DNA from 2 places in the Psychrobacter sp. C 20.9 genome. Region 2 is predicted to be linked to the other one. Evidence: riboswitches for the same ligand, from Rfam matches in the RefSeq annotation. Region 2 holds a riboswitch; the other holds the start of a gene.
The links. Region 2 has a riboswitch for thiamine pyrophosphate ahead of BTW00_RS06330 (ABC transporter substrate-binding protein). Riboswitches for the same ligand answer to the same signal wherever they lie in the genome.

Region 1: another riboswitch for thiamine pyrophosphate. It lies ahead of thiC (phosphomethylpyrimidine synthase ThiC); the one in region 2 lies ahead of BTW00_RS06330 (ABC transporter substrate-binding protein).

Annotation. Positions count from the first base shown of each region.
Region 1 is NZ_MRYC01000001.1:250,267-254,779, forward strand. It holds gene pstC (phosphate ABC transporter permease subunit PstC) at 1-486, opposite strand, end outside; gene pstS (phosphate ABC transporter substrate-binding protein PstS) at 707-1,879, opposite strand; TPP riboswitch at 2,172-2,327, shown strand; gene thiC (phosphomethylpyrimidine synthase ThiC) at 2,574-4,513, shown strand, end outside.
Region 2 is NZ_MRYC01000007.1:68,006-72,518, forward strand. It holds gene BTW00_RS06325 (VWA domain-containing protein) at 1-1,183, shown strand, start outside; gene BTW00_RS06330 (ABC transporter substrate-binding protein) at 1,293-2,189, opposite strand; TPP riboswitch at 2,310-2,426, opposite strand; gene BTW00_RS06340 (YbaN family protein) at 2,841-3,266, shown strand; gene BTW00_RS06345 (cold-shock protein) at 3,502-3,711, shown strand; gene BTW00_RS06350 (YeiH family protein) at 3,897-4,513, opposite strand, start outside.

The DNA of each region.
Region 1 (4,513 bases), on a different contig from region 2:
GCCAGTAAACAGCTTACCGATGATCGGTAGCGGGCCAACATGCTCAATAAACCATGGCTGAATGTGCTCACCAAAGAAAGGCGCAAAGACAAACAGACCCCACATACCATAAATGATAGAAGGAATACCCGCCAATAGCTCAATGGCAATACCAAGTGGTTTTTTGAGGAATTTTGGGCACATTTCGGTCAAAAATATCGCAATACCAAAACTGACTGGTACAGCGATAACAATCGCGATAAATGACGTCACCAAGGTGCCATAAATAGGCGCGAGTGCCCCGTACTCATTGGCAACCGTATCCCAATTATTACTGGTATAAAACCCCAGACCAAACTCTTGAATACTCGGCCATGCCCCAACAATCAGAGACACCAAAATGCCCCCTAACGATAGGAGGACGAGTATGGCAAACGCTTTGGTAGAGTTGACAAATAAAGCGTCGTAACGTTTTTGTTTAGCCAGTTGGGACCTTAAGTCTGTCATAAGTGTCTCAGCATTGAATGGGTGAATTCAAAAAAACCAGGGTGTTCATTTCGTTTTATGACAGCAAACGCAACTTGTAACATTACTAATGGTTATCGTGAAATAGAGCGATTAGTATTTTGGTCAAATTTGCTGTGATAAAACCTCTCAAACCACTACCGGAGAATAGTGGCTTAAGAGGAAATCAAAAAGTCATTAAGCAGCAGCTTGTACAGATCGTTTATTGCGCTGGCTTATAAACAGGCTGACCATCACTACCTTTGACTTCGTTCCACTTTTCTTTGAACAAGGCCACTGCCGTATCAGAGAATGGTACATAATCTAGGCTCATGGCACTGTCATCACCTTGGGTATATGCCCAGTCAAAGAAGTTCAACACGCCAGCGACTTGCTGAGGATTCTCTGGTTGCTTATGAACTAAGATGAAAGTAGCAGCAGCGATCGGCCATGCTTGATCCGTCTCAGAGTTGGTGATGACTTTATAAAAGCCTTCTTGTTGTGACCAATCGATGTCACCAGCGGCTGCAAAGGTTTCAGCAGAAGGCTGCACAACGTTACCCGCTGCGTTTTTCAATGCCGTGTGTGACATATTGTTTTGCTTAGCATATGCATACTCAACATAGCCGATAGAGTTTTTCATACGGTTGACGTAGCTTGAAACGCCTTCGTTACCTTTACCACCTGCACCAGTTGCAGAGGTTGGCCACTTAACCGTTTTATCAACACCAACGGTATCTTTCCAATCTGTTGATACTTTGGCAAGATAATCTGTGAAGTTAAACGTCGTACCTGAACCATCTGAGCGGAATACTGTGGTGATGGCGGCATCTGGCAAAGTCAAATCTGGGTTCATGGCTTTGATCGCAGGATCATTCCAGTTATTGATTTTACCCAGATAGATATTGGCTAAGGTTTCACCATCTAGCTTTAACTGACCTGGCTCAACGCCATCAATGTTAACGATTGGCACAACGCCGCCAATCACGGTTGGGAACTGGATAAGACCAGACTCTTCAAGCTCTTCAGGTGTCAATGGCGCGTCAGAAGCACCAAAATCGACGGTTTTTGATTGGATTTGTTTGATACCACCAGATGAACCAATAGATTGATAGTTGACTTGGCCACCTGTGGCAGCGTTATAGTCATAAGACCATTTGGCATAGATCGGCTGCGGGAATGATGCGCCTGCACCTGTGATATTCATGGCGATGTCTTCAGCAGATTTGAAACCCGTGTCAGCAGAAGGCGTTGCCTGAGTCTGAGTGGTGGTTTCAGCCGTGGTAGCGGCGCTACTGGTCGTATCAGCAGCTGGTTCTGCCGTCTCTGTTGACTTATTACACGCCGTAAGCATTAATGTACAACTAACGGCCACTGCTAATAACGAATAACGCATGTAGGACTCCTGAAATTTAACAACGATATAAAAAAGCATTGTTTGTGATATGAGCGTTATCTTGCCAAATCTTTATGACAGTTTAATGACAACCTCTCAAATCCTGCATTCGCTTTACACAATATTTAGCCATCGCCTCTAAGTATCAGTAATATCAAGGAATTTTAATTATTATCAATAGCTCCTGTTCTTTGTATCCATGCTAAATAGCAAAATAAGCGCCTGATATTTTCATCCAAATTCCATTAGCCGTTAACGCAGAATTTTGTTAGTATGAAGAAGATTTACAACACTGACAGACTCGGGGTGCGGTGTAGCATTGGCCTACTTTATTAAACGTTTATAGTTAAACATTGATAAAAGTAGCCACCTATCTACATTCGCTGAGAGATCACCCGCCGAACCTGATGCGGTTAGTACCGACGCAGGGAAGTCTTAAGCACGTTGTTATTGATGACAACGGACGCGTAGAAATACCTTTTTATCATCGCTATTGTCTAACGATGCACGTCGCATACGTAGATAACGAGAGAAGATAGAAAGCGGCGTCCACTATTTGATGACCATTAACCGCGACAATTTCTTTGCTCGCTGTTAGGTGTTGATAATATAAATTTGTCTGAATGACGAGTGTTTGCCCCGCAGCTACTGGCGGTGTTGCTTTTATTCAAAAACCAACACGCTAGGACAGCATATGACTATTTCAAACAGCAGCTCTTTTGACAGTGCCTCTTTTGACAGTGCCTCAGCGGCATCACAAATCCAAACGCACAACCCAGCCGATAACATACCTCTCGTATCAGACACCAAAGCCGATAAAAAAGCCGACGCGCTAAAGACACCTGCCCACCGCGCCGCCAGTGATGCGCGCTTTGAAGAAGACGCGCGCGACTTACACCGTATCCTACCCGCCTCGCGCAAAGTCTATATCGAAGGCTCACGGCCTGATATTCAAGTACCGATGCGTGAAATCAGCTTAACGGATACGCCAGTTGGTGGTACGGGTGATAAGGATGGCGAGCACAATCCGCCTTTTTATGTGTACGATACTTCAGGTGTGTATACTGACCCCAATGTCGAGATTGATCTGACCCGCGGTCTACCCAAACTGCGTGAAAACTGGATCGCCGAGCGCGGTGATACCGAGCAACTAAGCAGTCTGTCTAGCTCATACGGGCAAGCACGTGCCCGCGATATCAGCACTGCCAACCTCAGGTTTGCCCATATTGACAAACCGCGCCGTGCCAAAGCAGGGAAAAACGTCACGCAGATGTACTACGCGCGTCGCGGCATTATTACCCCTGAGATGGAATATATTGCGATACGTGAGACGCAAAAGCAGCATGAACTGACTGACATGCGTCAACATGAGGGTGAGAGCTTCGGTGCCAATACGCCCAAAATTATCACCCCTGAGTTTGTCCGTGATGAAGTGGCGGCTGGACGCGCAATTATCCCCAACAACATCAACCACCCTGAGTCTGAGCCGATGATTATCGGGCGCAACTTTTTGGTAAAAATCAATGCCAATATCGGTAACTCAGCGCTAGGCTCATCGATCGATGAAGAAGTGTCTAAAATGACGTGGGCCACGCGTTGGGGCGCGGATACCATCATGGATTTATCGACGGGTAATCATATTCATGAAACTCGTGAATGGTTGATCCGTAACTCGCCTGTGCCAATTGGTACCGTACCGATTTATCAAGCCTTAGAAAAAGTCGATGGCGTCGCTGAAGACCTGACGTGGGAGATATTCCGTGATACGTTGATCGAGCAGGCCGAGCAAGGTGTGGATTACTTCACCATTCACGCCGGCGTCCTGCTTCGCTATGTACCGCTCACCGCAAAACGCCTAACGGGTATCGTCTCACGCGGCGGCTCTATCATGGCACAGTGGTGTTTGGCGCATCATAAAGAGAGCTTTTTATATACGCATTTTGAAGATATCTGCGAGATTATGAAGCAATACGATGTGGCGTTCAGCCTAGGTGATGGCCTACGTCCTGGCTGCTTGCAGGATGCCAATGATGAGGCGCAGTTTGGTGAGCTACGTACGCTTGGTGAATTGACCAAAGTCGCATGGGAGCACGATGTACAGGTGATGATCGAAGGCCCTGGCCATGTCGCCATGAACCGCATCAAAGAAAATATGGACTTGCAGCTTGAGCTATGTGCGGATGCGCCTTTTTATACCTTGGGGCCATTAACGACTGACATCGCACCGGGTTATGATCATATCACTAGCGCGATTGGGGCGGCGATGATTGGCTGGTTTGGTACCGCGATGCTGTGCTACGTCACGCCAAAAGAGCATTTGGGTCTGCCGAACAAAAAAGATGTCAAAGACGGCATCATCACTTACAAAATTGCCGCGCACGCCGCCGACCTTGCCAAAGGTCATCCCGGTGCGCAGGCGCGTGACAATGCCCTATCCAAAGCACGCTTTGAATTCCGCTGGGACGATCAGTTCAATCTGGCGCTTGATCCTGATACCGCGCGTGAATACCACGATGAAACGTTGCCAAAAGACGCACACAAGTCGGCGCATTTCTGCTCCATGTGTGGTCCGAAGTTTTGCTCCATGAAAATCACGCAAAACGTGCGTGAGTATGCAGCAGGACTGGACAAAGA
Region 2 (4,513 bases):
CTTTGCCTTAGACGCAGCAGGCAAACTGATCAATGATGATTACATGGTGTTTTATAATCAGCCAACCTCACCTTGCGGACAAATCAAGCTCACCCATTACGAGTCGCAGCCAACAGCAAATAAAGGCATCCAAGCCGAGTTTGAAGTCAATTTGTCTAAACTGGCTACTAATATTGACAGCCTGTTTTTTGTATTATCAGCCGATACACCGCTCAATCAAATCCAGTCGTTAGAGATTGGCATTTGGCAGCAATCGCAAAAGGCACAGGCAGCGTATCAAGCAGCAGACTTCGCCCAGCAGCAAGCCAGTATGTTGATGCAGCTGTATCGTAAGAGTGGCGTGTGGCGAGTATCTAACGTCGCACAAGGCTTTAATGGTGGACTTGCCGCCATCGTGCAGCATTTCGGTGGTGACGTAGAAGAGGGCAGCTCGACAGCAGCTGACGTAAACGCCACGCCAGTTAAAGCAAAACCGTCGCTCGAGAAGGTCATGCTAGAAAAAGCGCCAAAACTGGTTAATCTGGCCAAAAAAGCCACGGTATCGCTTGAGAAACGCCAATTGCAGCAATTAACCGCAAAAGTAGCGTTGGTGTTAGATGCCTCAGGCTCAATGAACAGACAATATAAACAAGGCCGCGTGCAAGAGGTAGTCAATCGCATATTGCCATTGGCAGTGAACTTTGATGATGACCAAGCACTAGATTGTTGGGCGTTTGCCCGAGATCCGCAGTATTTGGGCGAGATTGGACTGAGCAACTATGATGGTTTTATTGACAACGCTCATGGCGGCTGGCGCAAATGGGCACTTGGTCCACGCGTTAATAACGAAGCAGAGGTCATGAAAGCCGTGACGGAGTTTTATCAAAAAGACGGCTTAGATGTGCCTATCTACGTGCTATTTATCAGTGATGGCGGGGTGAATGACAATCGCGGTATTACAAGAGTTATGACGGAAGCGGCGAAACTGCCGATATTTTGGCAGTTTGTGGGCTTGGGTGGTCGTGGTTATGGCATTCTAAAAAAACTAGACGACATGACAGGGCGCGTGATTGATAATTGCGACTTTTTTGAACTTGATGACTTGGATGACATTAGCGAAGAAGCCTTGTATGAAAATATGCTAGAAGAGTTCCCAAGTTGGCTAAAAGAAGCTAAGCAACTAGGTATCGTCAATTCACTATAAAAGTATTAGTGCGCTAACCTCATTATTCGATTACAGCTAAATAAAAAACCGCCATAGCAAACACGATGGCGGTTTTTTATGGTTCAAAATATCTTAACTTCTAAAATGCCTACAGCGTCCACAGCGATTGATACTGCTCATCAGTTAACGTCACGATATCAATCTCTGCCAGCATCTCACGCAGCTCTTCCCACTTACTCGCATCAGGCGTAATCGGCGTGATCAATCTACCCAGCGTATTATCAATGATGGCATCCATCAGCGCGTCCGCCTCAGTTTTACTATAGTTGTAATACATATGGTGGGCAGTCTCTGGATCATTTTTACACAGCTCTGTCATTTGATTGGTCACTTGGATAAAAGTATCTATCGCGTCCTTTTTCGCGCTATAGATCTCATCCGTCGTGAGAATTTCTAACGCCGAAAAATTCGGATAAGGTGACAGATGCTGATCGATAAACGTAAAGTCCAGCCCTTCATGAGTCGCCTCAACGCCCTCAAAGTTATAAAAGCATAACCATGCACCATCGAGACTTGGGTCTTCTTGCAGGTTTTTTATATGATAAAAGTCTTTTTGTATAAAAGTCACATTATCACGGCTGATACTAAAGCCATTTTTCTTGGCATAACGCGCCAATATCTCAAAGCCAATACGATTGGTTTTTTCTTCAGCGGCAGGGGTACAGATGCGGATAGGTTGATTGTTTTTTAATTTGTCCATACTAGACTGCTGCATCAATATGCCGCCGTCGGTCTCAAAAAAGCAGCCCAGCGCGCGTAGATTAGGCGCGTAATGCTCAAACAGATGGATAGGCTCATTGACATGCAGATCAATGCTTTGATTTTGTAATTCGGCAAAGCCATCATAGTGATCGTCTGGCTCGATAATAGTGATATCAAGCCCTGCTTGCTCATACGCGCCCGTCGTCACACCCGCGATAAAAGGCAGGTGATCAGGGTTCAAGAACCATTCGAGAGTGAGAGTAAGTTTGGTAGTCGACTGCATGGTTGTTTCCTTTTTGGGTATAGAAAACAATCAGACTGATGCTGTTTAAATAAAACAAGCAAGGTAAAATCCTGAGATTAGATGCGCCATCATAAGCACACATCACCAAGAGATTTATTAAAACGTGTCACGCTTGTTTCCTACGTCAGTGCTAACTGCTTCAGGTTCACGGGTCTATCTCAGCGATGATATGAACTGTGTTTACAGCGTCAAATCAATGCACCCCGACAAGATTGAGTGGTATTACATTATTTTTGATCAGTACTACTAATGGCTATTATCGATAGCTACTGCATCATCATAGACGACTTGTAAGCGGTGATGCAAGCGTATCAGAAATGACAATGAAAGGTGATGACTGACGCTCGTTAACCGCCCTTTATAACAGTTCTCATTTTTGACGGCTTTTTATAAGCGCTTTCAATCTTATAAGCGCTTGCAATCGACGTGTTAATAGAAAAGCGCAGTATTTGCCATTGGTACTTACCCAATCACTAACCAACGATACTGATCGATAGCAAAAAGCTTGTATAAATGGGCTTGTACAATTTTTGGTGATATTGCATGCTTGGTTACTTATACAAGTAGCCATGTAAATACTTTTGATGGCTACCAAAATCATTCACCGCACCGTCCAACGACATCACTTATATGACCCATAATAAAAAAACGTTTTATCATAGGCCTAAGACCAACCAATCCAGAAGTCCAATGATACGCTGGACCTTTGTGACGCTTGGCTGGGTATTTTTTATTTTAGGTATTATTGGGATATTACTGCCCGTCATGCCGACTGCGCCTTTTATATTACTGGCGGCAGGGTGCTGGGCGCGTAGCTCGCGGCGCTTTCATTTTTGGCTAATCAATCACAAATACTTCGGCAAATACGTCCGTGATTGGGAAGAAAATCATGCCGTGCCGCTGTATGCCAAGGTTTTGGCAACGGTCATGATGGCCGCGTCAACTATTATGTTGTTTTATCGTCTGCCCGCTGATATGACATGGGTGGCATGGCTGGTAGCACTGGTCTGTAGCGGGGTTGCCGTCTATTTGTTTCGTCTGCCAAATGCCAAATAAAGTCGCCAATGTATAGGGCAATAGTTAAGTCCAGTTACATAAAACCTGAGATAAGGCTTGCGATACTAGGATGTTCCCCCTATAATACATCCAAGCTTAAGAGCAGTTCTGCACCAAATCATTACCTCGTAGTATTAGTTATAATCCTTCGTTTTAATATTTATCGTTCAGTAGCTATTTGCAAGCGTTATCGGTCTATTAGACCACAAATAAATTAAATATCAGGGTTATGACTATGTCAGACGTTCAAAAAGGTACAGTTAAGTGGTTCAACGAAGCTAAAGGTTTTGGTTTCATCGCTCCAGAAAACGGCGCAGACGTTTTCGCTCATTACAGCGAAATCTCAGGCTCAGGTTTCAAAACTTTGGCTGAAGGCCAAGAAGTTGAGTTCACTGTAACTCAAGGCCAAAAAGGCCCACAAGCACATAACATCGTTGCTATCTAATTTGTCTTTATAGACAGACAGATGAAAAGATGTAAAAAAGCGAACCTTCGGGTTCGTTTTTTTTCGTCTGTGATTTGGTATTAAATGAAACGACAGATATAAAAATGCCTCCGACTATATGGATAGTTAGAGGTATTTTTGTACTGGGTGCTGAGGTAAGTGAATAAGCGTGAGCAATTGACTTATTATATAAAGCTAATACCGATATTGATCAGACCACCGCCCAGTATTAACCAGCCAAACATCACCGCTCCTAAAATCAAAGGTTTAGCGCCCGCTTGCTTAATCGCGCTTAGATGAGTAGTCAAACCTAGCGCAAACATCGCCATCGTCAGCAATATGTCATCTAGTCTCACCATACTACGCTCAATGCTTGCAGACATTGGCACCCAAGTATGTAATAAGACGATACCGATAAAAATAAACGCAAACCATGGCACTTTGACTTGCTTTACGCGGCTCATAAATGACGCTGCCTCGTTTTTACTGTCCTCATCGTCTATAGCGGCATTATCTACGGGGCGATCTTTGGTTAGCGCAAATGATAATACGAGCAAAAAAGGCGCGAGCATCATAACGCGTATCATCTTAGTCACGACAGCGGTATCGCCAATCTCAGTATTGATTGCATTGCCTGCGACCACGACTTGCGCCACCTCATGTACGGTTGAGCCCGTGTACATGCCATACTGCTCGGCACTGAGCCAAGGCCGTAACCAACCAAGCTGATATAAAAAAGGGTAGAGCAGCATCGCAATAGTACCAAATACCACGACCGTTGCCACAGCAATGGTGACTTTAT